Regions from separate parts of the Peribacillus sp. Aquil_B1 genome, predicted to be linked through region 1. Evidence: riboswitches for the same ligand, from Rfam matches in the RefSeq annotation. Region 1 holds a riboswitch; each other region holds the start of a gene.
The links. Region 1 has a riboswitch for S-adenosylmethionine ahead of MPH60_RS18235 (5-methyltetrahydropteroyltriglutamate--homocysteine S-methyltransferase). Riboswitches for the same ligand answer to the same signal wherever they lie in the genome.

Region 1 (3,415 bases):
CTATCTTCATAAATAAATTATGAATAGATCTGTTGTGAATCTCCTAGTCTCCGTCACATATATTAACTTGTACTGTAAAATATACTAGGTTATGAAAACGCTGTCAATATTTTGTGAAAAATTAATCTATTTTTCTGTAATTTTTTTCAATTTTTCTCTATTAGACGATATCCCATAATTCAGTTTTGGAAGTGGTAATTGACGACGCTCCGGCATCAAGAGCGTTCAGGACTTCATCCGAAGTACGTATGAGGCCGCCTGCAAAAATGGGTGTCTGCAATCGTTCCTTCACTTCTTTTATCATCCATGGCATGGCACCCGGCAATACTTCGATATAATCCGGCTTGGTTTTCTGCACCAGCTTATAACTTTTCTCAAGCGCATGTGAGTCTATTAAAAAGATTCGCTGGATCGCAATGACTCCCTTTTGCTTTGCCTTCAATATAACGCTTGATTTAGTTGAAATCAGTCCATAGGGATTATATTCCTGACATATGAATTCTGTCGCGTACTCATCACTTCTTATGCCATGAATCAAATCGACATGATAAATCATTTTCTTATTATGCTGCTTTGCCATCATACTTACATTTTTCAATTGTGATATATGCAAATCAAGAAACACACCTATTTCATAGGAGCTTTCTAGAAATCTTTCAAAATCCTTCATGCTTGCTGAAGCAGGCAAAATCTTTTGATCCATCATTATCCTCCTCATTCCCAGAAAAACTCAAAACTTCAAGTTATTTAGTATATTTTAAAGAGCTTGATTTATCAATCACATTTTTTTCTTGACCAATCTCACCATAACACTAACACACCTGGCACTCCCTTTATATTGCGGATAAGGTTGTATGTAAAATATCCCTTAACTCATAAAGAGAGTTTCATTTTCAATGCACCTTCGACAAGTTCATACGATTTAATTGTGCCCACCGGAATTTTTCTCACGATGTCCCAAGCATTAACATTCATTTTGATCGCTCTTTTTTCATATTCAAAAAATGGCGGTCTGTTAAATATCCTTTGGTTGATGAAATTCCTGTCAATTGGTTCCATTTCCACTAATTCAAATGATATCGTTCTTTTTTCAACAGAAACCGGTTTTAATGTAATTCGGAAAGCTACGTTTTTCTTAAACATCATTTTTTTCACTTCCATCGTTCCGGAAAGCACAATATGCTTTGGCGTAATCTCGACTTTAATATCCTGACCAGGTGATTTCATTTTTATGATTCTCTCTATCATAGCTTCAGTTACCGTTATCGGTATGCCATTTTTGAATGGATTGAATATACTCATCCTCGCATTCCCTCCCCACTCAAAGCATATGCCGGGTTCCCCGATGCAGTTAACATTTCTGCCCGAATTAACAATCGGTATATTCGAAATATTCCACCTTCAAAGCTTGACCTTTGTACAAACTACCTGTATAGTCATACTTAATTTAATAGACAACTCTTATCCAGAGAGGTGGAGGGACTGGCCCTTTGATGCCTCAGCAACAGACTATTCATGTACTGTGCTAATTCCAGAAGTGTAAAAACTTGAAGATAAGAAGAGTATATAGCTTTGCTGCCAACACCTCTTCTTATTTTTAAGAAGAGGTTTTTTATTTTTAAAGAGAAAGAAGGAATGCAACATGTCAATCACATTAACGAAAGCACCATTCAGAGCCGACCACGTTGGAAGTTTATTAAGACCAGAACGTCTACATATTGCCAGAAAGAACTATAAGGAAGGTACCATTTCAGCAGAGCGTCTTCGTGAAGTTGAGACCGAAGAAATCAATCGGATTGTCGAAAAACAAATTGAAGTTGGATTAGAGGCCGTTACCGACGGTGAGTTCAGACGAACATGGTGGCACTTCGACTTCCTCGAACATTTAAATGGCATCGAGGGATATGTGACTGAAAAAGGTCTCTCGTTCGATGGTGTGGAAACAGAGAGATATAACGTTCGCAATACCGGGAAGGTTTCATTCAATCCTGAACATCCCTTCATTCGCGATTTCATTGAATTGAACAAAATCGTGAACGGACGTGCCGTTGCCAAGCAAACCATTCCCAGTCCGAATCAATTATTTGCTGCAGGCATTCATAATGAAGACGTCTACCCTGATATTGAAGACTATGCAAATGATATCATCAAGGCGTACCAGCATGCTTTGAAAGCCTTTTATGAAGCAGGTGTGCGTTATCTTCAATTGGATGATGTTTATATTGCCAGACTTTCAGCTCCGGATTTCCAGTTCAAAGATGGAAAATATACGAGGGAACAGTTAATCGACCTTGCACTTCGCGTAATTAATGGCGCATTGGAAGGAAAACCAGAAGACCTTGTCGTCACTACACACCTATGTCGTGGGAACTACCAGTCAACTTGGGCGTTTGAAGGAAGCTATGCACGTATCGCCCCAACTTTATTGGCAAAAGAAAAAGTCGATGGATTCTTCCTGGAATATGACGATCAACGCTCAGGGGATTTCAAACCATTGGAATTCATTCCAAATGGCGGGGCACGGGTCGTACTGGGCGTCGTCACTTCAAAAAATGGAGAAATCGAAGACAAGGAAGCAGTCAGGGCTCGCATCAAGGAGGCATCAGACTTCGTTCCTCTCGAACAATTATGCTTAAGCCCGCAATGCGGCTTTGCCTCCACCCATCACGGCAACAAGCTGACCGAAGAACAGCAATGGGAAAAACTGAAATTCGTTGTTGATGTAGCGAAAGAAGTATGGGAATGATTCATCTTTAACTGTAACGTAAAAGCTAGGCACTTTAAGCAGGCCTAGCTTTTCTTCAAAACAGCTCAATAAAATGTTTTGCCGTTTTTGAAAGATAACGATCTTGTCTAAAAACCAAAGCTATATTCGATTGAATTGAAGAATCGATAATATCCAACACTTTCACTCCTTTTATAATATGAGGTGAAACAGCTGATTTCGGAACAATGCTCGCCCCAACTCCAGCTGAAACCAGTGAGAGCAGAACATTTACATCATGGCATTCGCATAAAATATTTGGCTGTATTTCCCGCTCTTTAAATTCCTCGATAATTTCTTCATAAATCCCTTGTCCTTTTTCCCTATGCACTAAAAGCAATGGGATATTTTCAATATCCTTTAAATGAACCCTATCCTTCGAAGTGAAACTGTCCCAATCCTCAGGTACAACAAAAACATTCGGCACTTGTCCTATGTTCAAAATGGAAAGACCCTTCATCTCGACAGGTAAATGAACAATGGCAAGTTCAATATCCTGATTCTCCAAATAATTACTTATTTCATATGGATCTCCTGCGAATATTTTAAAGGAAACGGAAGGAAATTTTTTCTTGAAATCATTAATTTTATCAGGTAAATAAGACATATAAGCAAGTACGGAACCTACTGAAAGGGTACCTTTAATTCCCT
Region 2 (3,415 bases), on a different contig from region 1:
ATCACTATGTCCGGATAAAAACTTCGTGGCGCTATGAAGGACAACATCCGCGCCCAGATTCAGCGGTTTTTGCAATGCCGGCGTCAAGAATGTATTATCAACAAAACTTAAGGCACCGGCTTTTTTTGCGATATCACATACGGCTTGAATATCGGTCACTTTAAGTAAAGGATTTGAAGGTGTTTCGATGTATATGGCCCTGGTATTTGGCTGAACGGCCGCTTTGACGCTTTCAAGGTCCGTCATGTCAACGAAGGTATGCTCAATATTGAAACGGGTCAATACGCTTGTGACCATCCTGAACGTTCCGCCATACACATCTTCGGAAATGACGATATGGTCTCCGGCCGACAATAGCAGGAAGGCTGTTGAAATGGCCGCCATACCTGATGAAAAGGCAAAGCCGTGAGTGCCTTCCTCAAGTTCGGCAATGATATCTTCAAGTGCTTCGCGAGTTGGGTTCCCGCTTCTGCTGTAATCATACTTGCCGAATTGATCGATATTGGATTGATGGAAAGTCGATGCATGCTGAATGGGAACGCTCACACCGCCCGTTGCCGGATCGAATTTATGCTGATTATGAAGTAATTTCGTTTCAAAGCTAAAATCATGACCTGTCATCGTATTGCCTCCCTTTTTACATGTGCGAATGCTTGCTGCAAGTCACCGATCAAATCATCGCTATCCTCGATGCCAACGGAGAAGCGGAGCAGGCGATTACAAACCCCATTTGCCGTTCTGACTTCAAGCGGTATATCGGCATGTGTTTGTGTGGCAGGATAAGTGATGAAGCTTTCAACCCCTCCAAGGCTTTCTGCAAAGGAAATTAATGAGAGCGATTGTAAAAATGGGTTGACCGCCGATTCATCAATGATGCGGAAAGAAATCATGCCGCCTCTGCCGGGATACAATACATCCGTGACACAATCATGTTCCGATAAGTAATCTACAAGTATCTTGGCATTCTTTTCATGACGCTCCATCCGCAATGCCAGGGTTTTCATTCCGCGCATCAACAGCCAAGAATCAAATGGGCTCAAGACAGCTCCAGTGCCATTATGGTGGAAGGCAAGGGCATCACATAATTCAGCGCCGCTGGCAACGATCAGTCCTGCGAGCACATCATTATGACCACCGAGATACTTGGTTGCACTGTGAATCACAATATCCGCTCCAAGCAGGATGGGTTGTTGAATAAGAGGCGTGTAAAAAGTGTTATCAACGATTAACAATAAATTATATCGTTTGGCCAATGCGGCAACGGCACTAATGTCCGTTTGCTGCATAAGGGGGTTAGTGGGAGTTTCGATGAAGATGGCTTTCGTGTGAGGAGTGATGGCTTTTTCGATATCCTCCAAACAACAAGTGTTTACATAGTCACACTGCAACCCCCATTTTTTAAAACCTTGTTCTAACAGACGATATGTACCGCCATAAAGATCTTCGCTGACAATCCAGGCATCCCCGGATTTAAAAAGGGCGAGAATAGTGGAGATGGCGGCCATTCCTGAACTGCAGGCATAGCCTTGGTCCCCTTTTTCCAAATCGGCGATGGATCGCTCCAATAGCTGGCGTGTAGGGTTTCCTGTCCTTGTGTAGTCGAATCCCGTCGATTGGCCAATTCCTTCGTGACGAAAAGCTGTTGAAAAGTATACCGGCGGATTGACTGTTCCTGTCGCCGTTTCGCTGCGATTTCCTAATTGAGCAAGATAAGTTTCAGGTTTGTACATGGTTTTCACTGCTCCTTTGAGTTATATAAAATAAAAAAAAGTCTTCTTTAAGAAGAAGACTTTGATTAAGTAGGGACGAGTCATTCTTCTTATCTTCCAAGTTCACAAACTTGTGGAATTAGCACCTTTTCATTGGTTTGAAACAAATGAAGGTTGCTGAGGTGTCATCGGGCCATTCCCTCTACCTCTCTCGATAAGAGTTTAGATTATTCAATTTCTTTTGAATTTACTATATATACAAAATACTGTCAAGGACATTTTAGGAGTGATGATACTTGGATGTTCATGACCAGGTCAATTGGAGCCTAGCGGTGTCTACACTTTATGTCTCTAAAAAGAATAATCGAATTTTCATATAAACATGAAGGGAACATGGATTTTTCAGAAAAATTGGAAAGGGTCAGCGGGATATTTTTGCTTTAAAATAATAAAGTTTGTACAATGTATGGAGAGAAAGAATAATCCGACATTATTCATTTCATATGCAAAGGGTCTTCAATGAATAGTGCAAACATAGGAGGAGAACACATGGAATACAGAATCGAACGAGATACGATGGGTGAAGTGAAAGTTCCTGCTGATAAATATTGGGGAGCACAAACTGAGAGAAGCCGTAACAATTTCAAAATCGGTAACGAAAAAATGCCGATTGAATTAGTTCGTGCATTTGCATACGTTAAACAAGCTGCGGCAAAGGTGAACTATGATCTAGGTGATCTTTCCGAAGTTAAAAAGAACGCCATCGTCAAGATTTGCGGGGAAATCCTTGAGGGTACGCTTGATGAACATTTCCCGCTTGTAGTTTGGCAAACGGGAAGCGGCACGCAAAGTAATATGAACGTGAATGAAGTGGTCGCCAACAAAGGGAATGAATGGTTAAAAGAAAATGGTGAATCCGAAACCCTTCACCCGAATGATGATGTTAACAAGGCACAAAGCTCAAATGATACTTTCCCGACCGCCATGCATATTGCAGCCTTTATGGAAGTCGCTGAAAAATTGGTTCCTGCCATCAAAGCACTTCGTGATACATTCGATACAAAAGAAAAAGAATTTTGGGATGTCGTGAAAATTGGCCGAACACATCTTCAAGATGCTACACCATTAACATTAGGACAAGAAATTTCCGGTTGGAAAGCGATGCTCGATAAAGATCTAGCGATGATTGAGGAAAGCAGCCAAAAATTATTGAACCTTGCTCTAGGCGGAACGGCTGTAGGAACCGGAATCAATACAAAAAAAGAATTCCCGGGACTTTCTGCCAAACAAATTGCAGCGGATACAGGATATCCTTTTGTCACATCTGATAATAAGTTCCATGCCTTGACTAGCCATAACGAAATCGTCTACGCACACGGTGCTTTGAAAGCATTGGCGGCGGATTTAATGAAAATTGCGAACGATGTCAGATGGCTTGCAAGTGGTCCAAGAAGTGGAATCGGCGAAATAGCCATTCCGGAAAACGAGCCGGGCAGCTCCATCATGCCAGGTAAAGTCAATCCAACACAAAGTGAAGCGCTTACCATGATTGCAACACAAATCGTGGGTAACGATGCTACAATTGGCTTTGCAGCAAGCCAAGGTAACTTTGAATTGAATGTATTCAAACCAGTCATCATCTATAACTTCCTGCAAACGGTCAAATTATTGACTGAAGGCATTCATTCATTCAACGACAATTGTGC
Region 3 (3,415 bases), on a different contig from region 1:
TTAATTAAGCCAGAAGCCGTTGCAAATGCCGTCTATCTATTATCGTTAGAGGAAGCGGATGCGATCAATGGAAGTGTAGTCATGGTCGATGATGGCTATGCAGCTTTTAAATGATTTTCACTAAAAGAAAACATCGTCCCAATCAGACGATGTTTTCTATTTATGATATATGGGAATATTGGATTCTAATGAATCAAAGGTAATATTGACCGATTGATACCATCGGGATATCATGGAAAATAGATTGGTGACACTGGTCTTATCATTATAAAAGAAGGTTGATATTTTTGAAAAAAGGGCAGCAAACGAAAGAACGAATCATAAGTGTAGCCCGGACTCTTTTTGCCACTAAAGGTTTTGACATGACAAGAACGAATGAAATTGCCTCTGCTTGCAATGTTTCCGAAGCTACTATTTACAAATACTTTGACAGCAAAAAAGATTTACTATTGGCTACCATTACCCCTGATGAGAAAGAGGAATCTGAAGAGGGCACTAGCCATCTATCTACGGATGATCTAGTGGAGAATCATGTTTGTACCATGATAAATAAAATTCTTGATAATAAAGAACAGTTTTCGATACTATTCAGGGAAACACAATTCGATCAAGATATTTCGAAGCAATATGTAGATCAGATCTTTAAGCCGAATGCCAGGCATATTGAAATACAGAAGAGAATAGATAGTGGTGAGATACAATATATCTCTGATATTATCCTATTTAATGTAGGGATCATTTCTTTCACATTGGCATTATCTACACATTATGAGATCCATCAGCAGAAAAAGGAGCCATATTTTACTTCTGAACGAATTAAGAGCATTGCTCAACTTTTGGTATATGGCATTCATGGAAAACAAAAACATACATAATGAAACGGTCATATTGAAGGGCATGAGCATCAAGCCGCAAATATGACCGTTTTATTTTCCTTCAGATCCGATGGAGTAAACTTGTGAATTCTTTAAACCAGAGTGTAAGATTTGACTTATATTTTTCAGACTATTACGATAAAAGCATACTGTACGAAGATTTTATCTGGAAATCATGTAATATTGGAGGGGTATATTAAATGAGTGATATCGTAATTTTATCAGGAAGTCCGGCTATTCCGTCCAGAACGGACATCTCACTAAAACATATTCAATCATTAGTCGAAAACGAAGGATTTACCACAGCTTATTACTCAATTACGGATTTCTCAGCAGATGATTTATTTCAAGGCAAATATAACAGTGAAGATATCTTAAAGCTTTCAGAGAGAATTCAAGCAGCTAGAGGAATCATTATTGGTTCACCGGTTTATAAGGCTTCTTATACAGGTGTATTGAAGGCCTTGATTGATTTGCTGCCAGAAGGTGCTTTTAAGGGCAAGCCAGTACTGCCAATCATGATTGGCGGAAGTAACAGGCATCTATTGGCGATTGACTACGCACTTAAACCATTAATTTCAATTTTAAAAGGCGAGCCGCTGCAGGGCATTTATTTTGTTGATAAAGAAATAGATAAACAGAATTCAGAAAACCCGATTAATGATTTGCATTTAATTGATCGGGTCCAGAGTCAAGTTCAAGAATTTATAGAAGCGATACAGTTAAGAAATTAATGAATTCTCCCTTCTATAAAAAGGGCTGGAATTCGAAAAATTATTATTTTAAATGATGACAGGCGCCAATAATAGGCTTGTTAATGAAAATAGACTCATTTTTTTGGAGTTTTTATCTAAAAAGACGAGTCTATTTTCGTATTTACATGAACATAAAATCATAATTGGAATAGTGTGTATAAAAATAACAGTTCATCCATAATATTAAACCAAGTTATTTTATAAGAAAACTCCATTGACAAGGATTAAATATATGTTAATATTTAAAATAATAAAACTTATCCAGAGCGACGGAGGGAATTGGCCCTTTGAAGTCCAGCAACCTGCATGATCGATGCAAGGTGCTACCTCCAACAAAATGTTGATCATTTTGGAAGATAAGGTAAAGATATTTACCTTGGGATCTTTCCATCATGGAAAGATTTTTGTTTTTTTGGAAAGTTGTAGGCAAACCATAACAATGTAAGGTTGTTTGGAATTATATAAATCTAAGAAATTCATTTAATCAGCGGTGAAAATAAGAAATTCGCGGATTTTCTTAAAGGAGGAACAGGCTTGGATAAAGAGAATCAGCTTGAAGAAATATTTGAACGACTTCAAGAAATGCTTAATTCTATGAAATATGGATCCATTACACTTATTGTCCAGGATGGTAAAATCATTCAAATGGAAAGAAATGAAAAATTAAGAATTAAATAAGGTATCTGCTGACTAGAAAAACTAGAGGCGGGTTTAACTGATATAAAGAGAGTATTGGTTAGATTCGTCTCTTTTTTTCCTAGAGTCAAACAAACTGGAGAAGATTACAACGGGTAGTGATCAATAGTTACTCTAACCTGGTACAGCAAGTTTTTAGAGGGGGCTACAAAGTTGGCTGCATTAATAAACTATGAAAATTTCAACACTGGGGATTTCCCTGTATTTCCCGAAGACAGTGAGACAAAAGGTGCTTTGGAAGTTCTGCAATGGGCGAATGACCATTATGGAAACGAACTGATTTATGCTTGCAGTTTTGGCATTGAAGGCATCGTGCTTACGGATTTATTGGCGAAGGTCAATCCTTCTGCCAAAATAGTTTTCCTTGATACAGATGTTCATTTTGAGGAAACTTATCAATTGATCGAGCAAGTGAAAAAGCGATATCCAAAGCTTTCGATCGAAATGAAGAAACCAGCCTTGACGCTTGAGGAACAAGCAGCTGAATATGGGGATGAATTATGGGTTAGAGATTCCAATAAGTGCTGTAACATCCGTAAAATCATTCCGCTTACCGATGTGCTTTCAACGGCAACAGCATGGCTTTCGGGATTGCGGAGGGAGCAATCCGAAACAAGGGCTTTGACCGAGTATATCAATAAGGATAATAAGTTCAAATCAGTTAAAATATGTCCACTCATACATTGGACATGGAAAGATGTATGGCGTTACGCCCACAAAAACGGACTTCCATATAATATCCTGCATGATAATGGATATCCGAGCATTGGATGTAAAACATGTACTGCACCAGCCTTCAATGCAGATGATTTACGCTCAGGCCGTTGGCAAGGAGCTCAAAAAACGGAATGCGGATTGCATTTATCTTAAATAAATAGAAACCATAGGGGGAAATTAGCATGACAATCAGTTTACCGCACGGAGGAACATTAATCGATCTTTGGGAACCAAATTATGATATTAGTAAAATAACAAAGTCAATCGAAATCGATGAAATTGCTTTAAGTGATCTTGAATTGATAGGCACTGGTGCCTACAGTCCGATTAATGGATTCTTTACAAAAAGTGACTATGAGACAGTGGTCAAGG
Region 4 (3,415 bases), on a different contig from region 1:
CGAATGTGGTTGATGGAGCGGCCACGTAAAAAGGGATACCAAAGTGCTTGGCTAATATGGCCAAGCCCAATGTCCCGATTTTATTGGCTGTATCTCCATTAGCCGCAATTCTGTCGGCACCGACAATGATACCATTTATTCCTTTCTGGTGAATCGTATGGGCAGCCATATTATCAGAAATTAATGTGACATCAATCCCCGCTTGCATCAATTCCCAGGCAGTCAAACGCGCTCCTTGCAGGACAGGCCTGGTTTCACATGCATACACTTTTAGCGGAAAGTCTTTTTCTTTAGCCAGGTGGAAGGGAGCCAAGGCTGTGCCATATCGAGCCGTGGCGATTCCCCCAGCGTTGCAATGCGTTAGAATGGAATCTCCTCTAGTGAATAAGGATAAACCATGTTCCCCGATTTTCCTGCACATTTCTTCATCTTCGGCAAAGATGGCTTTAGCCTCCGATACAAGTGCTTCCTTGGCAGTTGAAATGCTTTGCGCGGCTTGCAGAGTATTTTCCATCCTCCTTAACGCCCAAAAAAGGTTGACAGCAGTTGGCCGTGAAGAGGCGAGTTTTTCAATATGCTTCGCTACATTCTTTTTGAATTCCGCTAATTCAGCGGTTGTTTCCTGTTTTGCACCAAGTGCAACACCAAATGCTGCAGTCAGTCCAATTGCTGGGGCTCCGCGAACTTTTAATGTCAAAATGCTGTCATATACATCATCAACAGAATGAAGTTCAATAAATTCAGTTATGGAAGGAAGGGCTTGTTGATTTAATAATGTAATATGGGTATCAGCCCATTGTACCGAATAAGGTAATGGTGCTAGTGTTGTCATGTGCAGGTCTCCTTTTAAATGGTTGAATAAGATGGCAGTGTACGTTGCTTCAACGCTTCAATGACAGCTGGAACATCCAATTCTCCCCGTTTTTTAATTAAAAAAGCACCAATTTCCAATGTTGCCGTTTTGGCAGCGATCCTTGTTTCTTTATCTTCAATGACATTTAAATCGGCAACATGGGAAAGTCCGATGGTTCGCCGAATCAGTTCACAGCCGGCAAAGCCGAATGCATCTTTTTTGAATTTTGTCAGTAAATAAGGCAGATAACCTTTCACATGGCGAAATGGGCTTTTATTTTGGCCTTCCCATAATTCGGAATAAGTTTCTTCAAAGACCTTCCAAAATTCATTAAGGTGTGTGTAAATCTCTTCCTTTCCAACGCTATTACGTGTGACTGCCTGAAAGAGAAGGTTGGCGGTGTATTGACCCAGGTCAAAACCAACTGGACCATAAAAAGCGAATTCCGGATCGATAACCTTTGTTTCAGTTTCACTTGCAAATATACTTCCAGTATGTAAATCTCCATGAAGCAAGGCTTCCTGCTCGGTTTCAAAGCTTTGTTTCAGCTTAGCGACCTCAAGAATCACTTCTTTATCATTCCATATATTTTTGGCGGCATCAGTCAATTCCACCTCGAAATCTCCCGGGAGTTCCTCAAAAAATGGATCAGTGAAAATAAAGACTTCAGTGATTTTGCAGAGTTCGGGATTCGTGAAATGGCGGGCCACTTCCTTTTTCGCAGAGGGTTCTAAATGATAATCGGATGTATAAAATGCCGTTTTCGCCACATATTCACCAATATGCTGTGAAAGCAATGGATAGGAATCTCCTTCGATCAATCCTGTTCTAACGATTTTCAAGTGCGATAAATCCTCCATGACCGTGATGGCAAGCTGTTCATCAGAATAATAGACTTGCGGTACGAATTCTGGGCAATAACTTCTGAAATGAATCAACGCATTCGCTTCAATGGCAGCTCTTTTCAAAGTCAGCGGCCAGCTCTCACCAAGTACCTTGGCATAAGGGACCGCTTGTTTCATTATAATCCCTTTATTTGTGACTGTATCTGTAATATGAAAAACATAATTTAAGTTTCCATCGCCGATTTCTATACATGTTAAACTTGCATCCGCATTGACCAACCCAAGTTTTTTTGCAAGGGTTATGGCTGTTTCGTTTGTCAATCTCTTAAAATTTGAATGGTTTTGAGTCATTCTTTTCCCCTCCGGATTCAAAATAAGAATAAAAAAGCCTCTTTCATATAGAAAGAGGCAGAAGTTTTGGCTTCGGACCTCTTATCTTCCAGAAAATGAATTCTGGTGGAATTAGCACCGTGCTCTGTGGATTTTATAATCCGGCGGTGAATCCGCCCCATTTCACAATGGTATTACAGTCGGTTGCTGGGCTTCATAGGGCCTTTATCCCTCAGCCTGCTCTTGATAAGAGTAAATGTTTTCTGAAATTTTAATCTTCGGGAAAATAATATCAACTTTTTAAATAGTTTGTCAATGGGTAAATTAATAAAAATCAGGACGGCGATCTTCGAATACAGGTATTTTGTTACGTGCTTCCGTAACTTTATTGAAGTCCAAGGTGCCTGTCAGGAGTTCGTTTCCTTCTCCGGCTTCACTTATGATATTCCCCCAAGGATCAATAATCAAGGAATGACCGGCAAAGATATTATTGACATCAGAGCCTGAACGATTAACGGCTACAACATAGGCTTGGTTCTCGATGGCACGGCTAATCAATAAGGCTCTCCAATGATCGAGTCTTGGCTTTGGCCATTCAGCCGTAACGAATAGAACTTCGGCGCCTTTAGCGGTATGGGCTCGTTGCCATTCAGGGAAACGGATGTCATAACAAATGAAACCAGCACATATTTTTTCATCAAGTGTAAATAAACCATCTTTTTCTCCTGGCTTCAGGAAATGATGTTCATCCATTAACTGAAATAAGTGAAGCTTATCATATTCTTTTATGAGATTTCCCTGTTTATCGATGATTATCATGGTGTTATAGATTCCCTTGCTCGTTTTTTTCGCAATGGAACCGCCTACGATGTGAATCTCGTGTTTCCTTGCCTGTGTTTTAAGAAATTCAATCGTTTTTTCCGCCTCTTGATCAGCAATCTCATTTAACCTGCTTAAGTCGTATCCGGTTGTCCAAAGCTCTGGTAAAATGATGATATCGGGTACTGACCGTGCTGCTTTTTCCAACCATTGTTCCGCAACCTGAAAATTGATATCAGGTTGCCCGAATGCTATATCCATTTGAATACAAGCTATTTTCCACTTCATCGTTTAAAACCCCCACATGTAAAAAATGCTTTACAAGACTATGATAAACATATATCATTTGTGACTAGAATTTCAAGAAATTTCAGAGAAGGTGTATAAATGGTGCAATTCGAAAAATCCGGACAGCTTCAGGACCTGCCCAAGCAGTTTTTTGCCTCACTTGTCGCAAAAGTCAATGCCATCACGGAGCAGGGTCATGATGTCATCAATTTAGGCCAGGGAAACCCTGATCAGCCGACACCGGACCATATCGTGAAAAGTTTGCAGTCTGCCGCTGAAA

Region 2: another riboswitch for S-adenosylmethionine. It lies ahead of MPH60_RS16790 (methionine biosynthesis PLP-dependent protein); the one in region 1 lies ahead of MPH60_RS18235 (5-methyltetrahydropteroyltriglutamate--homocysteine S-methyltransferase).
Region 3: another riboswitch for S-adenosylmethionine. It lies ahead of MPH60_RS09230 (YezD family protein); the one in region 1 lies ahead of MPH60_RS18235 (5-methyltetrahydropteroyltriglutamate--homocysteine S-methyltransferase).
Region 4: another riboswitch for S-adenosylmethionine. It lies ahead of mtnK (S-methyl-5-thioribose kinase); the one in region 1 lies ahead of MPH60_RS18235 (5-methyltetrahydropteroyltriglutamate--homocysteine S-methyltransferase).

What each region holds. Positions count from the first base shown of each region.
Region 1 covers NZ_JAKXEE010000003.1:18,807-22,221, forward strand. Annotated here, with positions in the region: gene MPH60_RS18225 (glycerol-3-phosphate responsive antiterminator) at 161-703, opposite strand; gene MPH60_RS18230 (hypothetical protein) at 874-1,302, opposite strand; SAM riboswitch class I at 1,459-1,560, shown strand; gene MPH60_RS18235 (5-methyltetrahydropteroyltriglutamate--homocysteine S-methyltransferase) at 1,643-2,746, shown strand; gene MPH60_RS18240 (LysR family transcriptional regulator) at 2,802-3,415, opposite strand, start outside.
Region 2 covers NZ_JAKXEE010000002.1:621,953-625,367, reverse strand. Annotated here, with positions in the region: gene metC (cystathionine beta-lyase) at 1-621, opposite strand, end outside; gene MPH60_RS16790 (methionine biosynthesis PLP-dependent protein) at 618-1,730, opposite strand; SAM riboswitch class I at 1,817-1,930, opposite strand; gene fumC (class II fumarate hydratase) at 2,259-3,415, shown strand, end outside.
Region 3 covers NZ_JAKXEE010000001.1:1,866,157-1,869,571, forward strand. Annotated here, with positions in the region: gene MPH60_RS09215 (SDR family NAD(P)-dependent oxidoreductase) at 1-114, shown strand, start outside; gene MPH60_RS09220 (TetR/AcrR family transcriptional regulator) at 288-875, shown strand; gene ssuE (NADPH-dependent FMN reductase) at 1,076-1,609, shown strand; SAM riboswitch class I at 1,885-1,993, shown strand; gene MPH60_RS09230 (YezD family protein) at 2,165-2,308, shown strand; gene MPH60_RS09235 (phosphoadenylyl-sulfate reductase) at 2,492-3,196, shown strand; gene sat (sulfate adenylyltransferase) at 3,226-3,415, shown strand, end outside.
Region 4 covers NZ_JAKXEE010000001.1:1,575,796-1,579,210, forward strand. Annotated here, with positions in the region: gene mtnA (S-methyl-5-thioribose-1-phosphate isomerase) at 1-832, opposite strand, end outside; gene mtnK (S-methyl-5-thioribose kinase) at 847-2,049, opposite strand; SAM riboswitch class I at 2,128-2,281, opposite strand; gene MPH60_RS07950 (carbon-nitrogen family hydrolase) at 2,353-3,135, opposite strand; gene MPH60_RS07955 (pyridoxal phosphate-dependent aminotransferase) at 3,235-3,415, shown strand, end outside.